3 regions of the Halobacillus sp. ABD4_316 genome follow, and region 2 is predicted to be linked to each of the others. Evidence: riboswitches for the same ligand, from Rfam matches in the RefSeq annotation. Region 2 holds a riboswitch; each other region holds the start of a gene.
What was found. Region 2 has a riboswitch for thiamine pyrophosphate ahead of ACXAJH_RS11420 (acetylornithine deacetylase). Riboswitches for the same ligand answer to the same signal wherever they lie in the genome.

Region 1 (7,441 bases), 620 kb from region 2:
CTTAGACGTCTGAAGCGTCTGGGGGCGGATATCGAACGGACGGGGGTCAGTCAGGATGAAGCTGCTGTTCGCTGCAGGGAGCTGGCATCTAAGTATGGAATGACGATCGTCCAGCCCTTTGATGACCCCGAGGTGATTGCTGGACAGGGAACCATCGGTCTTGAATTGATGGAACAGCTTCCTGAACTGAAAGAAGTGGTGATCCCGCTGTCCGGAGGCGGCCTTTTATCCGGGATCGGATTCGTTTTGAAAAAGATGGATCCTGCTGTTTCAGTCACCGGGGTGACGATGGAACGAAGTGCCGTCATGCAGGCCAGTCTGAAAAAAGGGGCGGTCGTTAGGCTGGAAGAAGAGGATACCCTGGCCGATAGTCTGCTGGGTGGCATTGGTGAGGATAACCGTTATACATTTTCTATGACCCGGTCGTTGATGGATAAAGGTGTGCTTTTACAGGAAGACCGTATTAAAGAGGGATTATACAGTCTCCTTGATCATCATAAAATTATCGTAGAGGGTGCAGCCGCTGTTGGAGCCGGCTATCTCCTTGATCAGCCGATTTTGGAAGGGCCTGTGGTCTTGATCATTACGGGAAACAATGTAGATACAGATACGGTTCGAACGTGGATGGACAACTGAAAAAGGGGGAGTGGGGATGGGTGTACCTGTGGAAGAGGTATTGAAGCTGCCGATGTTAGAGAAAGCGAACGTGCAGACGCCTGTTTATGAGCGTGATGTGGAGTGGATCTCTGTCATAGAGACGCCTGTCGAAAATTTTGTGAGAAACAATGAATTTGTTCTCAGCACGGGAGTGGGATGCGGGGAGGATATCCCGGCCCTGGAGGCCTACGTGAAGGATGTCATCCGGTCAGATGCTTCCATTCTGGCTTTTGCCACCGGCCGTCATTTGTTTAAAATCCCTGATCGTATCATTGCTCTAGCTGAACAACATGAGCTCGTGCTTGTGGAAATCCCCTGGGAAGTACGGTTTGCGGATATTCTTCAAGGCGTGCTGCAGTTAATCAATGATGAGAAACAGAAGATTCACAGGCATGTCGAAGGGATCCGTCAGGAATTGATCAATTGCGTGCTGAATGGGAAGGGACTTCAGGAAATCACGACCATCCTCTATCAATACACAGGGCTGCCCAATGCCATCAGTGACCATTTGAAGCACATCCGGGCCAATCAGCATTTTGATTCTTCCCTGATTGAAGCGTTGAACGGGCGTAAAGAAGCGGTTGTTTCTTTAATTGAGCATCCTTTCCGTGTGGAGCACCCGCTTACACATTTTATAGAAGCTTATCAAATCGGTGAAGAATGCTGTTATCAGCTTACGATTCTATCCAACTATAAGAAACAGGGATATTTGTTGTTTCAGCCGGAAAAGGACCAAGAGGTAACAACAGAGATGATGACGATTCTTGAGCACACGCTGACCGCCTGTGCCCTTTATTTCGTGAAGGAAAATGCCATCGAAATGACAGAAATCCGTCTCAAGGATAACTTTCTTTTGGAACTGGCGAAGCAGGAGCAGCGCATGGACAAGCAGCTGTTGTCGAAAGCCAGGCTTCTCGGCTATGATCTTGAGAAACCTTACGTCTGCTTTGTCGGAGAGGTTCTGTTCCATCGGCCGGCAAGCCGTTCAGTAGGAAACGATGGACAGCTTCCCTCTTCTTCTTCTCTACAGAGCCGCAACTATTACATCCAGAAGGAGGCCGCTTATGCCGGGCACATGGTGGGACGGCAGGTGATGACGACCTTTGATGAAGAGAGAGTCATCATCTTTCTGGAGGCGGATAAAGCAGGCAGTGAGGAAGCAGCGAATCAATTTCTGGACCTTGTCGAAAGGCGTTTGTTCGAACTGCTGGCTGGTGTCACGATCCAATGGGGGATTTCGTGTCATAAAGAAGGGTATCAAGTCTTCCATCACAGCTATGAGGAAGCGCGGACAGCCCTGCAGATGGGAGAGCAGCAGAACGAGGCCGGGGGCCGGACATTCTTTAAGGAGACAAGGATGAACAGGCTTTTGATGGCCTTATCCCATAAAAAAGAAATCGAGGATATTGTTCAGGATACTCTCCAGCCCCTGATTGATTATGATCAGAAAAGGCAGGCGGAGCTTCTTCATACATTTATGGTTTATAACAAGTACAACAGCAATGTCAGCCAGACATCGAGGGCACTGAATCTGCACCGGCAGTCCCTTCTGCACCGGCTGAGGAATATTGAACAGCTGACGGGGTTGTCCTTGTTGAACGCGGATGATTTATTTTTACTGGAGCTGAGTGTGCGGCTGTGGCTCCTGAAAAAAGTAGAGAAGCCCGGGCCGCAGTGAACGGAAGTCTTTTTGCCTGGCTGCATGAGGCAGGAGATGATGACAGATTCAACCAGTTTTGTTATGATGGATGCAAGTGAATAGATTTCAAAACTACTAGGGGAGCCTGAAGAGGCTGAGAGGAAAGCATGGACGCTTTCTGACTCTTACGTACCTGATCTGGTTAATACCAGCGGAGGGAAGTAGTCACATGATCGTCATTGATCGACTTCTTCTATCAAAACCAGGTCCCCGGTGGACCTGGTTTTTTATTTTATTCCCAGGAAGGAGCTGACTGATGAATAAAACCAGAATTCTTACATTCATGGCCGTCCTTGTGGCCGTAGGTACACTAGGCTCGCAGTTTTTATCGTTTCCCGCTGGAGCAGCCAAAGCCTACCCTGTCCAGCACGCCGTCAATGTCATGGCAGCCGTAATGCTCGGTCCGATTCCAGCGGTGGCGGTCGCTTTTGTCATCGGCCTGCTGCGTTTTCTGCTGGGACTCGGGACGATTCTGGCTTTTCCCGGAGGTATGTTCGGGGCGTTTTTTGCCGGTGTATTTTATAAGGTTTATGCACGGAAGCTTTCTGCAGCAGCAGGAGAAGTGCTGGGCACAGGTGTGATTGGTGCTCTGGCCGCCGTTCCCTTCGCCAGCTGGTTCATGGGAAGCTCAGCAGCGGTCTTTGCGTTTCTTCCGTCGTTTCTAGTGAGTAGTCTGTCAGGAGCGGTCATTGCTGTGTTCCTTTTATCAAGAGTGAAGGTGGAAAGCCCGCTCCCGCAGTCCTGATGAAATCCAATTGAAAAGAATGATTGATAGGAAAGGAAGTGGTTCAATGAAACCCGCATGTGTATTAACAATTGCCGGTACGGATCCAAGTGGAGGAGCCGGCATCCAGGCCGATTTGAAAACATTCCAGGAATTGAAAAGCTATGGTATGAGTGTGGTGACTTCGGTTGTCGCCCAAAATACGACAGGAGTCAAAGATGTGCATCATCTCCCTGACTCCTTCCTCCGTGAGCAGCTGTTTGCGGTAAGTGATGATATGCCGGTGCACGCTGTGAAGACAGGGATGATTGCCAATAAGGAAATGATGCAGGTCATTAAAGACTGGATGCAGACCATCGATGCTCCGTATATTATGGACCCTGTCATGATTGCTCAAAGTGGAGATCCGCTTGTAGAGCAGGAAGAACAGATCTATTTAAAAAGGCATCTTGTACCAGAATCGACGCTTGTCACCCCCAATATTCCGGAAACAGAAACCCTTCTCAATCGAAGGATCCATCATGAAGAGGATATGAAGGAAGCAGCTGTGGAAATTGTAGAACAGCTGGGAGCCGGTGCTGCGCTTGTAAAAGGCGGCCATTTAAAAGGGAAAGCGGTCGACTTTCTATATGACGGATATGAGCTGCACACCTTCGAAGAAGAACGGATTGATTCAGCGAATACCCATGGCACAGGCTGCACGTACTCGGCTGCTATAGCCGCTTATATGAGCCAGGGATATCCGCTCGCGCAGGCGGTAGAGAAGGGCAAGCATTTTGTGACAGAGGCTATTCGCCATTCTTTCGATCTTGGTAAAGGGGACGGCCCGACCAATCATTTCGCTGTACGCAGGGAGGTTTTTCATCCATGACACAAACATTGATCCAGAAGCTGCGGAGTGAACGCCCTTTGATTCATAACATTACCAATGCAGTCGTCATGAATTATACAGCCAACGGCCTGCTTGCTCTCGGCGCTTCGCCGATTATGTCGAATGCCGTTCAGGAAGCCGGGGATGTCGCTCGTTTGGCAGACGGCCTTCTGTTGAATATCGGCACATTGAACGAGCAGCAGGTGGAAGCGATGCTGGAGGCGGGAAAAGCGGCGAATGAAGCCGGCGTCCCTGTCGTTCTGGATCCTGTAGGAGTCGCTGCCACCTCCTACAGGGAAGAGGCCTGTAGGAAAATATTGTCGACGGTTCATGTCGATGTGATCAAAGGCAATGCGGGAGAACTGGCTTTCCTTGCTGGAGAGAAAGTCGAAACAAAAGGGGTGGACTCTGGAGAAGCCTCCAATACCGATGAGATTGCTCTCAAAGTTTCTGAACTTTATCAGACGATGGCTGTCTGCACAGGCAAAACCGATGTGATCGGGTATGAAGGAGAAGTCTTCAAAAACGATACAGGACACCAATGGCTTTCAAAAGTCACAGGATCCGGATGTCTGCTAGGTGCCGTTCTCACTGCGTTTCTTGCCATTGAAGGAGACCGCGCAGGAAACGTCCGGGCCGGTCTCTATCATTTTGGTAAAGCAGCAGAACAGGCCGCTTCTCACCCTCATGTGTCAGGACCCGGGACATTTGTTCCTGCGTTTATCGATGCTCTGGGAGCAGAAGAGGAGGCGGACCGGTGAATTTGGAACAGCAGCTCAGAAAATATTTGATCATGGGCAGTCAGGACTGTGACAGGGACCCTTTATCCATCCTGGACGAAGCGATTGAAGGGGGCATTACGGCTTTCCAATTCCGGGAAAAAGGGGAAGGGGCGCTGCAGGGGGATGAAAAATATCAGCTGGCGGCTGCATTGCAGCAGCGCTGTAAATCCGCCGGTATTTTATTCATCGTAAATGATGATGTGGACCTTTTCCGCCGATTGAACGCGGAAGGCATCCATGTCGGTCAGTCGGATGAACACGTCAAGGGGATCCGGGAGGCACATCCTGATGCGGTGATCGGTCTGTCCGTCTCCGACCTGGATGAATGGGAAAACAGCCCCGTTGATCTCGTTGATTACCTTGGAGCAGGACCGGTCTATCCTACAACGAGTAAAAAGGATGCCAACCCGGTTTCCGGTACGGAATGGATCAAAGAATTAAAAGATAGACAGCCGGACATGCCTGTGGTCGGCATCGGCGGCATCACCACGGAAAATGCACACAGAGTGATGGAAGCCGGCGCATCCGGCACAGCTGTCATATCCGCCATTACGAAAGCGGAGGATATCCGGAAGGCTGTTGGAGAGTTATAAACGCTGAAAAGGACCGGAACGACGCAATGACGAGCGTCGTTCCGGTCCTTTTTATAGAATCAAACGTTTGTAAATGAATTACGGTACATCATGGCCCATGGAGCTCTGTAGAATTTCAAACCACTGATCATGAGTAAGGGTGTAATCCAGGCTTCTAACGGCACCGGCGATCCGGTTCTTTTTACCGGATCCGACGATCGGCATAATCCGGGACGGATGGTTCAAAAGCCAGGCATACATGACTTCATCTATGCCCTCGGCACCGATTTCCTCCTGGATCTTCGCCAGTGTGTCTCGCAGCCGCACGGCTTTATCATCGTTGGATGTAAAGACTTCTCCGCCGGCCAGAGGGGACCAGGCCATGGGCGCGACGCGTTTCTGCTGACAAAGGTTTAACGTACCGTCTTCAAAGTTTTCCAGTTGGTAGGCGGAAAGTTCCAGCTGGTTGGTTACAAGAGAAAACGGCAGATAGGATTCAAGCATCTGCCATTGATGATCCTTGAAATTGGACACACCAAAGGTACGTACTTTTCCTTCTTTCTGCAGCTGAATAAAGGCCTCAGCTGTGGATGCAGGGTCCATGAACGGGTCGGGACGAAGGATCAGCAAAGTGTCTACATACTCTGTCTGAAGATCGGTAAGCGACTGTTCCACCGACTTGATGATATGTTCTTTCGTCGTATTGTAGTGATGAGACATATGCTCCGGGCGGTTTTCTGAAGGAAGTACGATGCCGCACTTCGTTACAATCTCCATCTGATCCCTGAGAGATGGCTTCAGACTGAGTACCTCTCCGAAAAGCTTCTCACAAGTATAGCTTCCGTAAATATCAGCATGGTCAAATGTCGTTATGCCTTGATCGATATTGTGTTCAATCAAGTCCAGTGTCTCTTCCTTCGATTGGTTCCAGTCGGCTAAACGCCATAATCCGTGTACAATGCGTGAATAAGAGAGGTCTTCTGCTATTTGTATGCGTTCCATTCTATCCCAACTTTCTTTAAGAATACTTTCATCATACCTTTCTTTTCAAAGTGTCACCAGGTTGAAGGATTGGAATATCAAGGTTTACGGTGTCCGGATATTTGATGCCGGCTCCGGTATTCAATACGACGACGTGCTCTTCTTCCTTGATCCAGTTCTTCTGACGCAGCTGCCGGGCAGCAGCAAAAGCAGCCGCACCTTCCGGGCAGACGAATGTTCCCTCCATTTCCGCCGCCCGCTGCTGTTCTTCCAGAATCGATGATTCAGATACAGCAGCCGCACAGCCATTGGACTCATAGATCGCCTCCAACACAAGGAAATCACCGATGGCTTTCGGAACGTTGATTCCAAACGCCATCGTATCTGCATCCTCCCAGAAATCGGACTCTGTCCGTCCCTCTTCCCAGGCCTTCACAATGGGGGCACAGCCCTCTGACTGGACAGCAGCAAGTCGCGGCATCCGCCCGTCTTCTACCCATCCCAGTCGCTGGAGCTCCCGAATCGCTTTATAAATACCGATTAAACCGACGCCGCCTCCGGTCGGATACAAAATGACATCCGGCAGCTTCCATTCGGTCTGTTCTGCGATTTCAAGCCCCATTGTTTTCTTTCCTTCGATTCTATAAGGCTCTTTCAATGTGGAAACATCATAGATGTCCGGGTCCTGAGCGGCCCGTGAAATGATTTGGCCGGCATCGCTGATCAAGCCATTGACAAGGAAAAGGCGTGCTCCCGAAACCGCGCACTCATTCCGTGTGATTTTCGGGGCATCGACCGGCATAACAATGGTGGGGGTGATGGACGCTCTGGCGGCATAGAGGGACCAAGCCGCTCCTGCATTGCCATTTGTCGGCATAGCCAGTTCCTTCACGCCAAGTTCGCGGGCTTTGGATACCCCGACAGCTGCTCCGCGGGCTTTGAAAGAGCCCGTCGGAATGACGCCTTCATCCTTCATATCCAGATGGGGGATGTTCATGTCTTTTCCAAGAGCGGGCAGAGAAAGGAGCGGTGTCATCCCCTCTCCCAGGGAGACCCGGTAAGAAGGGTTCTGTAGTGGAAGAAGTTCATGATAGCGCCAGAGATCGGGATTGCGGTCCCTGAGGCTTTCTTTTGACCAAGATGTAGACAGCGCTT
Region 2 (7,441 bases):
ACATCTGAAACGGCCAGCGCGCCTCAAGAGGCAGTGGAGGCTGAGACAGAACCATTATCCACAACGTCTGCGTCTACAGCGGATGTTGCAGAACAGGCCTCGGAAGCGATTGTCGGTGTCGTAAACTTGACGAACCAGCAGACGCCGTTTGCTTCGGGAGAGGATGTGACAGAGGCGGATACAGGCTCCGGTGTCATTTATAAGGTGGAGGACGATGCCGCCTATATTGTGACGAACAACCATGTGATTGAAGGGGCATCGGAAGTGGACATCTCCCTTTTTGACGGGGAGACCACCTCCGCGGAAGTCATTGGCGCCGATGCGCTTACGGATATTGCCGTTTTGAAAATAGAAGGAAGCTTTGATATCGAACCACTGGCCTTCGGCGACTCCGATTCCATCCGTGCAGGCGAGGATGTCCTTGCCATCGGGAACCCGCTTGGCCTGGACTTATCCCGGACGGTCACCCAGGGGATTGTCAGTGCGGTCGACCGGACGATTTCTGTAACGACGTCTGCTGGAGAGTGGGATCTTGATGTCATACAGACCGATGCCGCCATCAGTCCGGGGAACAGCGGGGGTGCGTTAATCAATGCCTCAGGTGAGTTGATCGGAATCAACAGCTTGAAAATGGCGGATGCCGATGCGGAAGGGCTTGGCTTTGCAATTCCAAGTAATGATGTGGAAACACTGATTGCGGACATGAGTGAAGATGGTCAGGTGGACCGCTCCTACCTCGGCGTGGGTGTCGTCGGCGTCAATGAGGCGCCTGCCCAGTACCGGACGTCACTGCCGGAAGGAACCGAAGAAGGCGTCATTGTCGCCTCTGTCGATGAAACATCAGCCGCTGCTAAAGCAGGCCTGCAGGTTGACGATGTGATGACTTCTATCGATGGAGTGGCAGTCTCAGACAGCACGGACCTGAGAAAATATTTATATACAGAAACAAACGCAGGCGACACCGTCGTCGTGGAATTTTACCGAAATGGAACTTCGCAGACGGTGAATGTGACCCTTACGGAACAAATCAATGAGTAGAATAGGAGTTTTGAAAAGATGAATAAAAAAATGCTGCTGGGAGGAGTGGTGGCGGTTTCCGCTGTCCTCCTGATTATTTTGAGCCTGAGTATGGATCCGAAGGAAAGTGTAGCTTCCGTGAACGGAGAAGAAATTGAAAAGGAGGAGCTGTACGATACGCTGGTGGAACAGTACGGTCAGGAAACGCTGGATACGCTGATTACCAACAAAATCGTTGAACTGGAAACAGAAGACAATGACATTACGGTGAGCCAGGACGCTGTGGAGGAAGAACTGGCTATGTACTATGATCAGTACGGTGGTGAGGAAGCCTTCCAGTCCACTCTTGAAGCAAGCGGGATGACGATTGCGGACGTAGAGAAGGATATTGAAGATTACTTAGCTGTTGATCTGCTGCTTGCTGAGAGGATTTCCATCACTGATGAAGAGAAGGAAACGTATTTTGAAGAAAACAAGGAAAGCTACAATCAGCCTGAGCAGGTAAGTGCGAGACACATCCTGACTGAGACCGAGGAAGAAGCGGAGGAAGTATTATCAAAACTGGACGATGGCGAGGCGTTTGAGGATCTGGTGGCCGAATATTCCATCGATGATACGACAGTGGCCTCCGGAGGCGATCTAGGGGCGTTCAGTGAAGGTGAAATGGTCGAAGCCTTTGAGGAGGCCGCTTTTTCCATGGAAGTTGGGGACATCAGTGATATCGTTGAGACGGAGTACGGCTATCACATCATTGAAGTGACCGACCATACCGAAGCGCAGGATGCAGTTTATGATGAAGTCGAAGAGGAAATTGGTGAGACGTTATACCAATCCAAAGTCAGTGAAGAGTACGACCTTTGGATGCAGGAAAAAATGGAGGAGTACGATATTGAAAACACTCTGGAGTAAATAAGAAAAGGCCAGCCGTTTATAGGCTGGCCTTTTCAGTTTCTTGAACATGTATTTGTCCATTGTGTTTTTTATGAGGGTCACGGTCACGGCCTCGGCTAAAGCCACCTGCCCAGGATCTTCGGCTCGCGCTGTTCCCGCAGGCGTCACCACCCAACGCTTCTCGAACCTATTCATCTAATAACTCCTGACAATCATAAACACGGGAGGGATGTCTCTACAACCTGAAAAGGTCAGCCATTTACGGGCTGACCTTTTTTCGATGATTGATGGAGGAGCGCGTCTCCAGATAGGAAAGCAGCGCTCCGATGATTTGATCCTTATCGTAGTCCATCGAGGCGACGTGGTAGGAATTCTCCAAGACGTATTTCGATACATTGTGGGAAGAGACTTTTCTAAGGATGTAATCGGTATTCTCCGGTGGAACGACGTTGTCAACGCTGGACACCAAACAGGTGAGTGGACATCGAATGCCGGATAATTTTCTTCTGACGACCTTCATATACTTCAACAGTTCCTGGTAAGCGGTCAACGGTGTCTGGGTATAGGTGATCTCCACCGCACCGGGGTCTTTGATGTCAGGCTTTCCTTCCTCTATATAAAAGGGTTCGGACGCTTGTTCCAGGTGGGAGAACGCCGGGATATACATAGCTGGGTTGATTAACGCTATGCCGGAAATGCCGGGATATTGAGCAGCGAGGTCCAGGGTCAGCGTGCCTCCCATCGACTGACCGATGACGAATACTTCCCTGCACCGGGAGTACAACTGCAGATAAGCGGCTTCGATTTCCATATACCAATCGGAGAACGAGCAGGAAGCCAGATCTTTATAGTGCGTTCCGTGACCTGGAAGTCGTGGCACCGATACGGTATAACCTTGATCCGCCAGCCCTTCTGCCACCTCTCTCAGACTCTGGGGCGTTCCTAAAAAGCCATGACAGAGCAGTACCCCTGTATCATTTCCTTCAAAAAACAACGATTCCGCACCATCAATAACCGGATAGGCTTCCTTCATCATGTTTCCCTCCATCTTCATTCACTGGTCGTTCGATAAAAATCTATTAGTGCTATTAAAATACAATAATTCCGATAAGTCAACTATGTTATATAAGCTGATCCATTCGATCAACGCTTTCCTTCCATGTGAAATGGATTTTTCAAGGGCCATCCAGGAATGCTAGAATAGCAGAGAAAGTGTAAAAGGGGGCTTGCTATTGAAGGGAATCCTATTGGTGCTTTTATCTGTTTTAATCCTGACAGCGTGTCAAAGTGAAAGGGAATGGTCCTTCTCTGAAATTGGGAAAAAGGATCTTCCAGGGGACGCGTTGTCCTATTTTCAAACGGTAAAAAATAGACATGGAAATTATATGTTCCAAGACGGAGATCAGAATACGGTGTATATCTATTTGAACGGAACAAAACAGGGCGAAGGGGCGGAATATTATACATCCTTCGAGGTCCGGGCAGAAGAAGATACGCTGAACCTGTTATACAAGACAGAGGCCGGCGCTGGTGATTCGGTTAAATCCGAACGCTTCTACAGAGTCGACGGTTATCAAAGTTATGAGATCCTGAGGATTTATGAAAACGGAAAAGAAGCCGCCTTTGAGACCATATCTCTGGGTGGATAATTTTCTCTATCCCTATAGAAAAAGGACTCTCCTCCTCTCATTGCCTTACCCTGATCCATAGGCGTCGCCAACGCCTATACTGCAATCTGGTCATGTGGTGAGGTCTTGAGGAAGTTAAAGCCTGCGGGAACAGAACAGACCCACCCAAAACCGGAACCTGCGCTTCTTTTACCTACATAAATAAAACAACATGAAAGTGAGCTTGTACGATGCGGAAAATTCTTGCTGCCTTAATCAGCAGTTTTGTAACAGCTTTATTGGTTTCTATTTATCTCACATCGGATTACAGCAATCTGGTCGGAAACTTATATTTTAATTTAGTCAACATCTATTTGGGGCATGCTGTGTTTGCCCTCCCCCTGTCTTTCATAGCCGATCGTTTAAGCAGGCAGCTGTCGTTGGGACGCTTTTTTATTGAGTGGGGCCTGTATCTTTTAATTGGACCACTTCTAGCTGTGTTATTGGCTGTCTTTACGATGTTCTTAAGCTTGTATCTCATACCGATCAGTTTCATTTTTCCAATCACCTACACGCTCGTTAAAAAAATCCCTGCTGCTTCCCTAAAGAAGAGTCTGACAGCGGCTGTCCTCTTATCCGTTACGGTGATCACGGTTATGTATTACAGTATCCGTTAGTTTCAGGGTCATAAATAAGCTGTTTGGGTCTTCCTTGTAGCCGGCGAAAGGACCACAGAAAACAAACCCGAAGTTCTTATACAGCTGGACAGCCGGATGGAACGCCTCTTGAGACCCGGTTTCAATAAAGAGCTGTGTATACCCTCGGGCGCTGGATTCATTTATGATGTGTTGGAGCAATCTGTGGGCGACGCCTCGTCTTAAATGGGAAGAGGCCGTTCTCATCGACTTGATTTCTCCGTGCGCCGGATGGAGTTCTTTCAACGCTCCCATTCCTGCCAGCTCTCCCTTTTCCCAGGCTGTCCAAAAGGTCACGCCGGGCTGTTTTAATTTTTCTATATCCAATGCGTGGATGCTTTCTGGCGGGGAGTGCAGGGTCATATTGAAAAGGTGTTCCTTTATGAATGCTTGTACTTCATCGCTTGTTAAATCATCGTTTTTGATGTCCATCCATGGCCCCCTGTTTTATACGTCCTCCATCTACATTTCGCGTTTAAACGGGACTTGTCCTTTCCGGCCCCCTGTGTTGTAATGAAAATAACAGTTTTATAGCATGTTTCACTAGGGGAGCCCTGTTGACCGGGCTGAGAAAAGCAGAAGCTTTGACCCTTACAACCTGATCTGGCTCATACCAGCGGAGGGAAGTGAAGCGGTCGATGATTGATCTTTTCTTACATGATGATCAAGCCCGCTCCTTCTCTCGAAGGGGCGGGCTTTTTATATGGAAGGAGAGAGTACGATGATTCAGTTAGAGGAATTGCTGCAGAGAGTAGAGGAAAAGGAAGAGCAGATGCACCAGCTTCTGGGGGACTTGGTCGCCTTTCCGACGTTAAGCCCTCCAGCCCGAAATGCGTCGGAAGCACAACAGTACATAGAAAAGTATTTAAGCCGGATGGATTTTGAAATAGACACGTGGGAACTGTACCCCGGCGATCCGATTGTCGTCGGAACGAAAAAAGGAACCGACCGGGAACACAGCAGAAGTCTCATCTTAAACGGTCATATTGATGTGGCCGCTCTGGATGACGGCGAAAAGTGGGAGCATGATCCTTTCACGCTCACGATTCAAGGCGACCGGCTTTATGGCCGAGGGACAGCGGATATGAAAGGTGGAATGGCCGCAGTTCTATTTGCACTCAAGCTTCTTCATGAAGCGGGCATTCAACCAGCCGGCGACCTTCATGTGCAGTCCGTCGTCGGTGAAGAGGTCGGAGAAGCAGGAACAAAATCCTGTGGAGAAAGAGGGTATTATGCCGATTTAGCCATCGTATCCGATACAAGTAACTGCGCCATTCAAGGGCAGGGGGGCGTTATTACCGGATGGATAATGGTTGAAAGCCCGGAAACCTTCCACGATGCGGAACGCCGTTCGCTCATTCACGCCGGTGGAGGAAGATACGGAGCGGGGGCGATTGAAAAAATGATGAAAATCATCCAGTCGCTGCAGGAATTGGAGCAGCACTGGGCGGTGACGAAATCGAGTCCAGGCTTTCCACCTGGATCGACGACAATCAATCCGGCTGTCATTGAAGGTGGAAGGCATGCCGCTTTTATCGCCGACCGCTGTGCTTTATGGATTACCGTGCACTATTATCCAGAAGAGCATTATGAAGATGTGATCGAAGAAATTGAAGCACATGTCCGTGCTGCCGCTCAGGCCGATCCATGGCTGAAAAACCATGCCCCTCAATTCAAATGGGGAGGAACGTCCATGATCGAGGAGCGCGGAGAAATCTTCCCCGCCTTTTCTGTCGATCCTGCCCATCCAGGGGTACAGCAGCTTCAACAGGCCCATAAAATCATCCATGGTACGCCGGCGGAAATGTCCATGTCTCCGACTGTGACGGATGGAGGATGGCTCTCAGAAGCAGGCATCCCGACCATTCTCTACGGTCCCGGCACGCTGGATCAGGCGCATGCGGTGAATGAGTCGCTGGACCGGGGACAGCTGTTGGATTATACGAAAACAATGATGGCTTTTTTATACAATTGGTTTCAACAAGCAGATGACAAGGAGGAAGCGTAATGTTTACAGGCCGTTTATACGAAAGTGCCCGTCCGATTTGGGAGGCCTACCTCGATCATCCATTCGTCAAAGGGATTGGGGACGGCACGCTCGAGCTTGAGAAATTCCAATTTTTCATGCGCCAGGATTATTTGTACTTGATTGATTACTGCCGCGTGTTTGCTCTTGGTTCCGTTAAGGCGAAAAGCCTGGATACGATGACGATGTTCTCTGAACTGCTTCATTCCACTTTAAGTGAGGAAATGGAGCTGCACCGGAACTATGCGGAACGGATCGGCATCAGCCGGGAGGAGCTGGAGGAAACGAAACCTTCTGCCACCCTCCTCGCCTATACGAGCTATATGCTGAACAAGGCAAATCAAGGATCAGAGGCTGAGGTGGCGGCCTGTGTGCTGGCCTGCACATGGAGCTACAACGTGATCGGCCTTCACCTTGCCGAACAAAATCAAGGAGAAAAGCACGAGTTTTACGGCGATTGGATTGAGATGTATGCGTCCGAAGAATTTTCTGAGCTTGCTTCCACACTGAAAAAATTAATCAACGAGCTGGCTGACGGACTTCCTGAAAGGGAAAAAGCTCACCTCGAAGAGATCTTTATTCATACGAGTAAGCTGGAGTATATGTTCTGGGAGATGGCGTGGAAACAAAAAATGTGGGTCGAGGAAGAGAGCTTTTTGAATACCTGAACACCCCTCTCCTCTTTTGAAAAGAGTTTAGACGCACTCAACTGCCTATCTGCCATGTGGATGACCACGATCCGCTTATCGGTGGATGCTTGCCGTGGGCCCGGCCTCAGCTAACTTGGACAGGAAGATCACCTGTCCAAGTGGATCTTCGGCTCTTGCTGATCCCACAGGCGTCACCACCGAACGCTCCTCGTGACATCCGCAGATTTCCTCTGACAAGAGAAGTTATCCAACTTGGAATAAGGTTAATCAAGAGTAAAACGTTCCAGGACTTAAAGAGGTATATGATAACGCTGTTCTTTGGATAAAAGGCTGTTCACCAAGTATTTGTCTTCAAATCCCCGATGGATTTTCAATGGAACAAGATAAATGGTTACCTTTCATACATCCATTAAAAAAATGCGGATCATCTTTTCCGAAGACCACCCTCTCCTAAATGGAGAGGGTTTTGTCATTAATGTCGAAAGTAGTCAAAATGTCACGAACGAGGTAGAATGAAAGGTAGACGATCCCTTTCAATCCATTTGAAAAAAGAGG
Region 3 (7,441 bases), on a different contig from region 2:
AGATTGATACGGTAGTGTTGAAGGAGGGAAGCCCGTCCTGCGGCAGTACCCTCGTCTATGACGGCACGTTCAGCGGGAGACAGGTTACTGGAAAAGGGGTCACGGCGGCCCTGCTTGAACGGAACGGCATACAGGTGATGAGTGAAATTGATTTTATCCATACGTTGGTGTAAAGAGCCCCTCTCCAGGGGCTCTCCTCATGTAGAAAAGCTTTTCTCCTCGAGGGGGGGACTGCGATTGTCACGCTCCGCCTATCGGTGGATGCCCGCCGCGGGCACGGCCTCAGCTGACTTGGGCACGAAAACCACCTGCCCAAGTGGATCTTCACCTTATGCTTTTCCACAGGCGTCACCATCGAACACTCCACGTCGCCTTCCCTTATGCGATCTAGGATGTTTAAGTCGCGTTTGCAGGAATAGGGATCTCATCTAAAGGGACTCTTATTATTGGATGAATCCGGCTATGGAAGTAAACAGACAGAAAACAGAGACCGCATAATAAATGGAGGCACGCTTTTTGGTTGTTTCTTTTTGTTCTTCAAGGCCAAGGATAACCATAAGAATGGCAAAACCTGCGAGAGTGAAAGACAAAAGGTCTCCTGATTTATCTGTCCATAATCCGTAGCCGGACAAAAGGATGATTATGACTGATAAGAGGATTCGAATCTTTTTTAACATATGTATCCGCTCCTTATAAGTGGATGGTTCTCTTTAACTGCTGCCTTCCCTTAGAGGACATAAAACAACAAGACAAGACTGACAGCGGTAAAGCCGAAGTTTAAAATGGCATGCTTATTTTGGCGGATCAAGTGATACCTCCAGGCGTCCAGTCCGCTTTTCACTGTCCAGAACAGGATAAGAAAGAGGGATCCCGTGTAGGTGTTGGATGGATTGACATCCAACAGAAACCATCCGGCAGTGATCAAAAGCGCAGCGGGAAGGATGTTCCACGCAGAAAGGACTTTCAGTTGTGTCATTGTTTTCCTCCTCTCCGAGCCATATTTTACCTGAGATGAGCATAAAAAAACACCCGTCCTGAAAAGGGCGGGTGTTTTTAGAATGAAATGACTTGACTTGTCCTTCCCTGCAGAGGACCATTATCGTGGATATCCAGCGCTTTGGTAAGGTGGAAGAAGGAGCAGGTGTCGTTGTCTACCTCGCTTCCCTGAAGGCTTCTGCCATTGATGGAGCGATGCAGAAAGTCAAAGACGTTATTATCCGTTCTGTGTAACGGTTTATAATAAAGAGACACTATGAATATGCTCAATAGTCTTTTCTTCATGAGGGGGAGGAAATTGAAGCGGTGTGTCGAATTTGGTAAGGATTGGTTAAAAAAGGAGGTTTGTATATGTCGTATTCTTATATCATAAACGTAGAAGCGGCCATTATGAAAGAGGACCATATTCTACTTATTCAAAGGTCACCGGAAGAGGAGCACGCGGGAGGATTGTATTCGCTGCCTGGAGGGAAAATGGAGTTCAGTCCGGATTCCCTTGATGTGCTGGAAGATAACGTCCGCCGTGAAATTAAAGAGGAGATCGGCCTCACTTTGGATGGGGACCTTACCTATGTACACAGCAATACTTTTTTAATCGGGGATATCCAGGTTCTGAATATCGTGTTTTTGACTACGGATTTCACAGGAGAGCCCTATATAAAGAGTCCGGAAGAAGTGGCGGACATGGTCTGGGTCGAGCCGGGTCTAAACGAGAGTCCCGTCCCGATTCCTCCATGGACCGCCAACAGTATCCAGAAAGCCGTGGAACGGCAGTCGAAAATCTGTTTTTGACAAAAAATTCTAACGTGTTACGATGAAAGGGAATTGAATAACGAGCGATCCACTAGGGGTGCCTTCTCAAAGGCTGAGATTAAAGTGATGCTTTAAGACTCTTGGAACCTGATCTGGTTTATACCAGCGTAGGGAAGTGGCCGATACCTATACATGTCTATGAAAATAAATGTATATCAGCCACTTTTCCTATGCCGGGGAAAGTGGCTTTTTTAGTGGGAAAAATCAGTGGCGGATCGTTCAACAAAGGAGAGAGTGGATATGACATTTTCAGAAGAAATCAGAAAGGCCGTGGATGAGATTTGGGAGGGAAGTTTTCACCATCCTTTTGTCACAGGGATTGGAGAGGGAACGCTTCCTCTCGAAAAGTTCCGTTATTATGTGCTTCAGGATTCGTATTACTTGTCTCATTTTGCCCGTGTCCAGTCACTGGGAGCTGCAAAGTCTGAAGATATGGCTGTCATGGCCAATATGGCGTCTCATGCTCAAAGTACGTATGAAGCTGAGCTTGGGCTTCATGAGAATTTTTTGAAGCAGCTCGGCATTACGCAGGAAGAGCGGGAGCAGTTCAAACCGTCACCAACGGCCTATGCGTATGCGTCCCATATGTACAGAGGAGCGTATAACGGGGACTTAGGGGATGTGATTGCGACGATTCTTCCGTGCTACTGGCTGTATTATGAAGTCGGCGAACATTTGAAAGAATCGTCACCGGAAGAACCGGTCTATCAGGAATGGATTGCGGCTTACGGAGGGGATTGGTTCCGGACGCTTGTAGAAGAGCAGATCGAGCGCCTTGATGAACTGGCTGAAGCGAAAACAGATGCCGGCAGATCCCGGATGAAGGAATTGTTTATCATCAGCAGTCAGTATGAATATATGTTCTGGGAAATGGCTTACCGTATGGAGGAATGGCCGTTTGATTTAAAACAGTCGATCGCAGCCGGACGTGAATGAAACTGCACGTCATTTCCACAGGGCGGCAGTCCAGGGAGGAACTGTGCACAAGGGTGGCTGCGATTGAACCGATGATTGATTTCTTCCATCTTCGTGAAAAGCAGTGGTCCGCAAGTGAAGTGGCGGATACTGTAGATGCTTTGACAGACCTTGGGTTTCCAACCGAAAAGCTCGTCATCAATGACAGGGTGGATGTAGCCGTGGCAAAAGCAGTGCCTCACGTGCAGCTGGCCGGACACAGTCTTCCGGTCGAAGAGGTTAAGCGGGCTTTTCCTTTTTTAAACGCCGGGTGTTCGGTCCATTCTGTAGAAGAAGCTGTCACTGCAGAAAAACGGGGAGCAGATTTTATTTTGTTCGGACATGTCTTTGAGACAGCATCCAAGCCTGGATCGGCGGGACGCGGGCTCGAGGCTCTGCAGAGGGTCACACAGGCAGTCTCGCTGCCTGTCACCGCGATAGGGGGATTGACACCGGAAAATGTCAGCCGTCTTCAGCCCTTTGGAGCGTCGGGAGCGGCTGTACTATCCGGCATTCTATTAGCAGACGATGCGGAAAAGGCGGTCCGCCGTTATCAATACCGACTGGGAAGGAGATGAAGGGATGTTTTATGACGCAATTGTTGTGGGTGGTGGAGTGATTGGGAATTCTATTGCGTATCAGCTGGTTAAGCGGCAGAAAAAAGTCCTCGTCATCGACCGGGGGAAAACTGGACAGAAAGCATCAAGCGCCGCCGCCGGCATGCTTGGGGCTCAGTCCGAATGGGAAGGGGACGATCCGCTTTTTCAAATGGCGAGAACGAGCCGGGCGATGTTTCCTTCTCTTGCAGCTGAATTGAAAGAACTCAGCGGGGTGGATATCGGACTCCAGCAGAAAGGGTTGTATAAAATTGCCCTTACGAATGAGGAAAAGGAAGCGTGGAAGCAGCTGGGGAAATCGCAGGAAGCGGTCGGTGAAACAGCCCGGTGGATCGATCGTGATGAAATGCGTGATACAGAGCCGTCTCTTTCCGACAGGATTACAGGAGCATTATACCTGCCGGAAGACGGACAGGTAGACGCACCAAAGCTGACAAAAGCGTATGCGGCTTCGGCCGCAGCGCTCGGCGCGGATTTCCTGGAACACACGGACGTCACCGGTTTGGTGGAAGAAAACGGTCGGATCATTGGAGTCAGCACCATCGGAGGCACGTATACAGGGGATGCTGTCATCGCAGCGGCCGGGGCGTGGAGTGCTTCGCTTTTGAATGCTGAACGCACCATTGTGGAAACGTACCCGGTCAAAGGGGAGTGCTTTTCTGTCCGGACGAAACGGCCGCTCATCACAGGGACCCTTTTCACAAAAGGCTGCTACATCGTTCCGAAGGCGGGAAACCGCCTCGTTATCGGCGCCACTGAACAGGTGGGTTCCTTCGACGAGTCCGTTACTGTAGAGGGCCTTTTTCAATTGATGGAAAAAGCCCGACGCCTCGTTCCTTCACTTCGGGAATCCGAAATGGAAGATACGTGGGCCGGAATCCGGCCGCAGACGAAAAGCGGCATTCCCTATGTCGGTCCTCATCCTGAAAAAGAGGGGCTGTGGCTGGCGACAGGCCATTACCGGAACGGCATCCTGCTTTCGGCGGTGACTGGAACGCTGGTGGCGGACCAAATCGAAGGGAAGCCGGTGGAGCTGGACTGGGTGACGAGTGGACAAAGCTTCATCACGTTATAAAGGAGGATCATCATGAATGTGAAAATAAACGGCGAGTGGCATGAGATTCCTGACCATCTGGATGATGTCCGTACGCTTCTGAGTCACTTTCAATTGGATAACCGGGTGGTGATGGTGGAACTGAACGACACCATTTTAGTAAAAAGCGAGCACGGCCATTCACAGTTGCATGAAGGCGATCAAATGGAACTGGTCCAATTCGTAGGAGGAGGATAATCATGCTTAAGATTGGAAATTTCACGTTTAACTCACGACTGCTTTTGGGGACAGGGAAATATCCTGATTTTGAAGCACAGAAAAAGGCTGTAGACGTATCGGAAACCGATATCCTTACCTTTACCGTCCGGAGAATGAATATTTTTGAACCGCAGCAGCCGGACCTGCTTCAACAGCTGGACGTAGGCAGTTATACACTTCTGCCTAACACAGCAGGGGCGGAAAATGCTGAAGAGGCGGTGCGGCATGCAAAATTAGCCAAAGCTTCCGGACTTTGCGATATGATTAAGGTAGAAGTGATCGGCTGTAAAAAAACGCTTCTGCCCGATCCGGTCGAAACGTTAAAGGCGACGGAAATGCTGTTGGAGGAAGGCTTTACGGTTCTTCCTTATACGTCGGATGACGTCGTCCTTGCAAAACGACTGGAAGAAATGGGAGCCCACGCCGTAATGCCAGGGGCGTCCCCGATTGGGTCAGGGAAGGGGATTCTCAATCCGCATCAGCTGGATTTGATCATTGAACAGGCCGAAGTGCCGGTCATTGTGGATGCGGGCATCGGTTCACCAGCCGATGCAGCAGCGGCGATGGAACTTGGCGCTGATGGTGTGCTGTTGAATACTGCTGTATCTGCCGCCGATGATCCTGTGAAAATGGCGGAAGCGATGAAGCTTGCCATACAGGCCGGACGGCTCGGATTTGAAGCAGGGAGGATCCCGAAAAAGCGTTATGCTGCGGCCAGCAGTCCAATGGAGGGAATGAGCCGAACATGAACGACCGATATTCAAGACAGACTCTGTTCCAGCCCATCGGGGAAACGGGGCAGGAGAAAATCAGCAGCAAACATGTACTGATCATCGGGGCAGGTGCCCTCGGAACCGGAGCCGCTGAAAATCTTGTGCGCGCCGGGGTGGGAAAACTGACGATCCTTGACAGGGATTATGTGGAATGGAGCAATCTTCAGCGTCAGCAGCTGTATACAGAAAAAGACGCAGAGACCCGGCTTCCGAAAGCGGTCGCTGCCCGGCAGAAACTGGAGCAGGTAAACAGTGAGGTCATCATTGATGCAAAAGTCGTCGATGCGACACCCCTTGAACTGGAGCCCCTTCTGGAGGGCGTTGATGTCATCATTGATGCCACTGATAATTTTGATATCCGGATGATCATCAATGATCTTGCCCAAAAGCATCAGATCCCGTGGATTTACGGGGCCTGTGTCGGAAGCTATGGCATCAGCTATACCATTCTTCCGGGAGATACGCCGTGCCTGCACTGCTTGATGGAGCAGGTGCCGCTTGGAGGATTGACATGTGACACCGCAGGTATTATCAGTCCAGCGGTCCAGATGGTGACCGCTCATCAGACAGCAGAAGCTATGAAACTGTTAGTCGAAGACTGGGACGCTGTCAGGAAGAAACTCGTTTCTTTTGATCTATGGACGAACCAGCATTCAGCCATCGGCGTCTCCAGCGTGAAAAAGGATGACTGTCCGTCCTGCGGCCGAGAGGCATCCTATCCGTTCTTATCCTATGACCAGCAGATGAAGACAGCTGTCCTCTGCGGGCGCGACTCTGTGCAGATCCGCCCGGCATCGAAGCAGGAATGGAACCTGACCGTGCTCGCCGAGACCCTGTCCGGTCAGGACGGCAAGGTGGAACAGAACCCGTACCTGCTTTCGTTTACGACCGGGGATAAGCGGATGGTGTTCTTTAAAGACGGACGTGCCCTCATTCACGGAACCCAGAGTGTAGCCGAAGCGAAAACCCTCTATCATCGGTATACAGGATAAAAAAAGCTCAGAGACCCTGTCTCTGAGCTTTTTTCCATTTGTAGAGAGCACGTGTTCTTTTCTAATGCCTCCTGAAGCTCCGGCAAACCGCTTTAAGCTGATGAGCGTTCAAGTCAACCCATCCCTATTTTCATCTCGTCATTTAGTAAGGTCTCGTGAAGTGTTTGGTGGTGACGCCTGCGGGAACAGCGCGGACCGAAGATCCACTTGGGCAGGTGGTTTTCCTGCCCAAGTCAGCTGAGGCCGTGCCCGCGGCAAGCATCCACCAAAAAGCGGAACGTGGGCACTCTGCATAATATAGGGAGCAGTTCTTCCAATAGGTAAGCACATCGTTACCCCAGCGCGACATCGAGCGTCATCATGATGGCGAAACCGAGCATGAGACTGATCGAAGCGAGGTTCACGTTCCCTTTTTCATGAGAACCCGGGATGATTTCCTTAGCCACGACAAAAATCATCGCTCCGGCAGCAAAGCTTAAGGCATAAGGAAGAATCGGTTCGATGAAAATCACAGCAACGGCACCAACGACGGCCGCGATTGGTTCGACCATGCCGGAAAACTGCCCGAACATAAAGCTTTTCTTCTTGCCCATCCCGTCACGGTGGAGCGGCATGGATACGGCTGTACCTTCCGGGAAGTTTTGAATACCGATACCAAGCGCCAGGGCGACCGCTCCGGCAAGCGTCGATTCCGTTCCGCTCGAGGCAAGCGCACCAAAGGCTACACCGACGGCAAGTCCCTCCGGGATGTTGTGCAGCGTCATGGAAAAAATGAGCAGGGCGGTCCGATTTTTAGCACGGTTATCCTTGATGTCATTCAAATACTTATCTGTATCCAAAGCCGGAAGCATCCGGTCAATCATCAATAGAAGGGCTCCGCCCAGTAAAAAACCGACAAGGGCTGGAATCCAGCTTGGTACAGGACCATTCTCAGACATTTCAATAGCCGGTGCAAGCAATGACCAGTAACTCGCCGCAATCATC

Region 1: linked by a shared signal. The riboswitch ahead of thiW (energy coupling factor transporter S component ThiW) and the one ahead of ACXAJH_RS11420 (acetylornithine deacetylase) in region 2 are both predicted to bind thiamine pyrophosphate.
Region 3: linked by a shared signal. The riboswitch ahead of tenA (thiaminase II) and the one ahead of ACXAJH_RS11420 (acetylornithine deacetylase) in region 2 are both predicted to bind thiamine pyrophosphate.

The regions. Positions count from the first base shown of each region.
Region 1 covers NZ_JBSWZA010000002.1:288,720-296,160, forward strand. The annotation lists gene ACXAJH_RS08545 (pyridoxal-phosphate dependent enzyme) at 1-636, shown strand, start outside; gene ACXAJH_RS08550 (PucR family transcriptional regulator) at 653-2,335, shown strand; TPP riboswitch at 2,424-2,533, shown strand; gene thiW (energy coupling factor transporter S component ThiW) at 2,613-3,101, shown strand; gene thiD (bifunctional hydroxymethylpyrimidine kinase/phosphomethylpyrimidine kinase) at 3,148-3,951, shown strand; gene thiM (hydroxyethylthiazole kinase) at 3,948-4,712, shown strand; gene thiE (thiamine phosphate synthase) at 4,709-5,326, shown strand; gene ACXAJH_RS08575 (aldo/keto reductase) at 5,405-6,307, opposite strand; gene ACXAJH_RS08580 (threonine synthase) at 6,339-7,441, opposite strand, start outside.
Region 2 covers NZ_JBSWZA010000002.1:909,230-916,670, forward strand. The annotation lists gene ACXAJH_RS11390 (S1C family serine protease) at 1-1,038, shown strand, start outside; gene ACXAJH_RS11395 (peptidylprolyl isomerase) at 1,057-1,926, shown strand; gene ACXAJH_RS11400 (alpha/beta hydrolase) at 2,168-2,941, opposite strand; gene ACXAJH_RS11405 (hypothetical protein) at 3,141-3,557, shown strand; gene ACXAJH_RS11410 (hypothetical protein) at 3,767-4,192, shown strand; gene ACXAJH_RS11415 (GNAT family N-acetyltransferase) at 4,148-4,642, opposite strand; TPP riboswitch at 4,746-4,852, shown strand; gene ACXAJH_RS11420 (acetylornithine deacetylase) at 4,932-6,218, shown strand; gene tenA (thiaminase II) at 6,218-6,904, shown strand.
Region 3 covers NZ_JBSWZA010000001.1:84,243-91,683, forward strand. The annotation lists gene ACXAJH_RS00515 (2-thiouracil desulfurase family protein) at 1-173, shown strand, start outside; gene ACXAJH_RS00520 (hypothetical protein) at 444-677, opposite strand; gene ACXAJH_RS00525 (hypothetical protein) at 728-976, opposite strand; gene ACXAJH_RS00530 (hypothetical protein) at 1,069-1,230, shown strand; gene ACXAJH_RS00535 (NUDIX domain-containing protein) at 1,348-1,788, shown strand; TPP riboswitch at 1,833-1,940, shown strand; gene tenA (thiaminase II) at 2,050-2,745, shown strand; gene tenI (thiazole tautomerase TenI) at 2,742-3,341, shown strand; gene thiO (glycine oxidase ThiO) at 3,346-4,455, shown strand; gene thiS (sulfur carrier protein ThiS) at 4,468-4,671, shown strand; gene ACXAJH_RS00560 (thiazole synthase) at 4,674-5,441, shown strand; gene ACXAJH_RS00565 (thiazole biosynthesis adenylyltransferase ThiF) at 5,438-6,457, shown strand; gene ACXAJH_RS00570 (hypothetical protein) at 6,625-6,753, shown strand; gene ACXAJH_RS00575 (ZIP family metal transporter) at 6,790-7,441, opposite strand, start outside.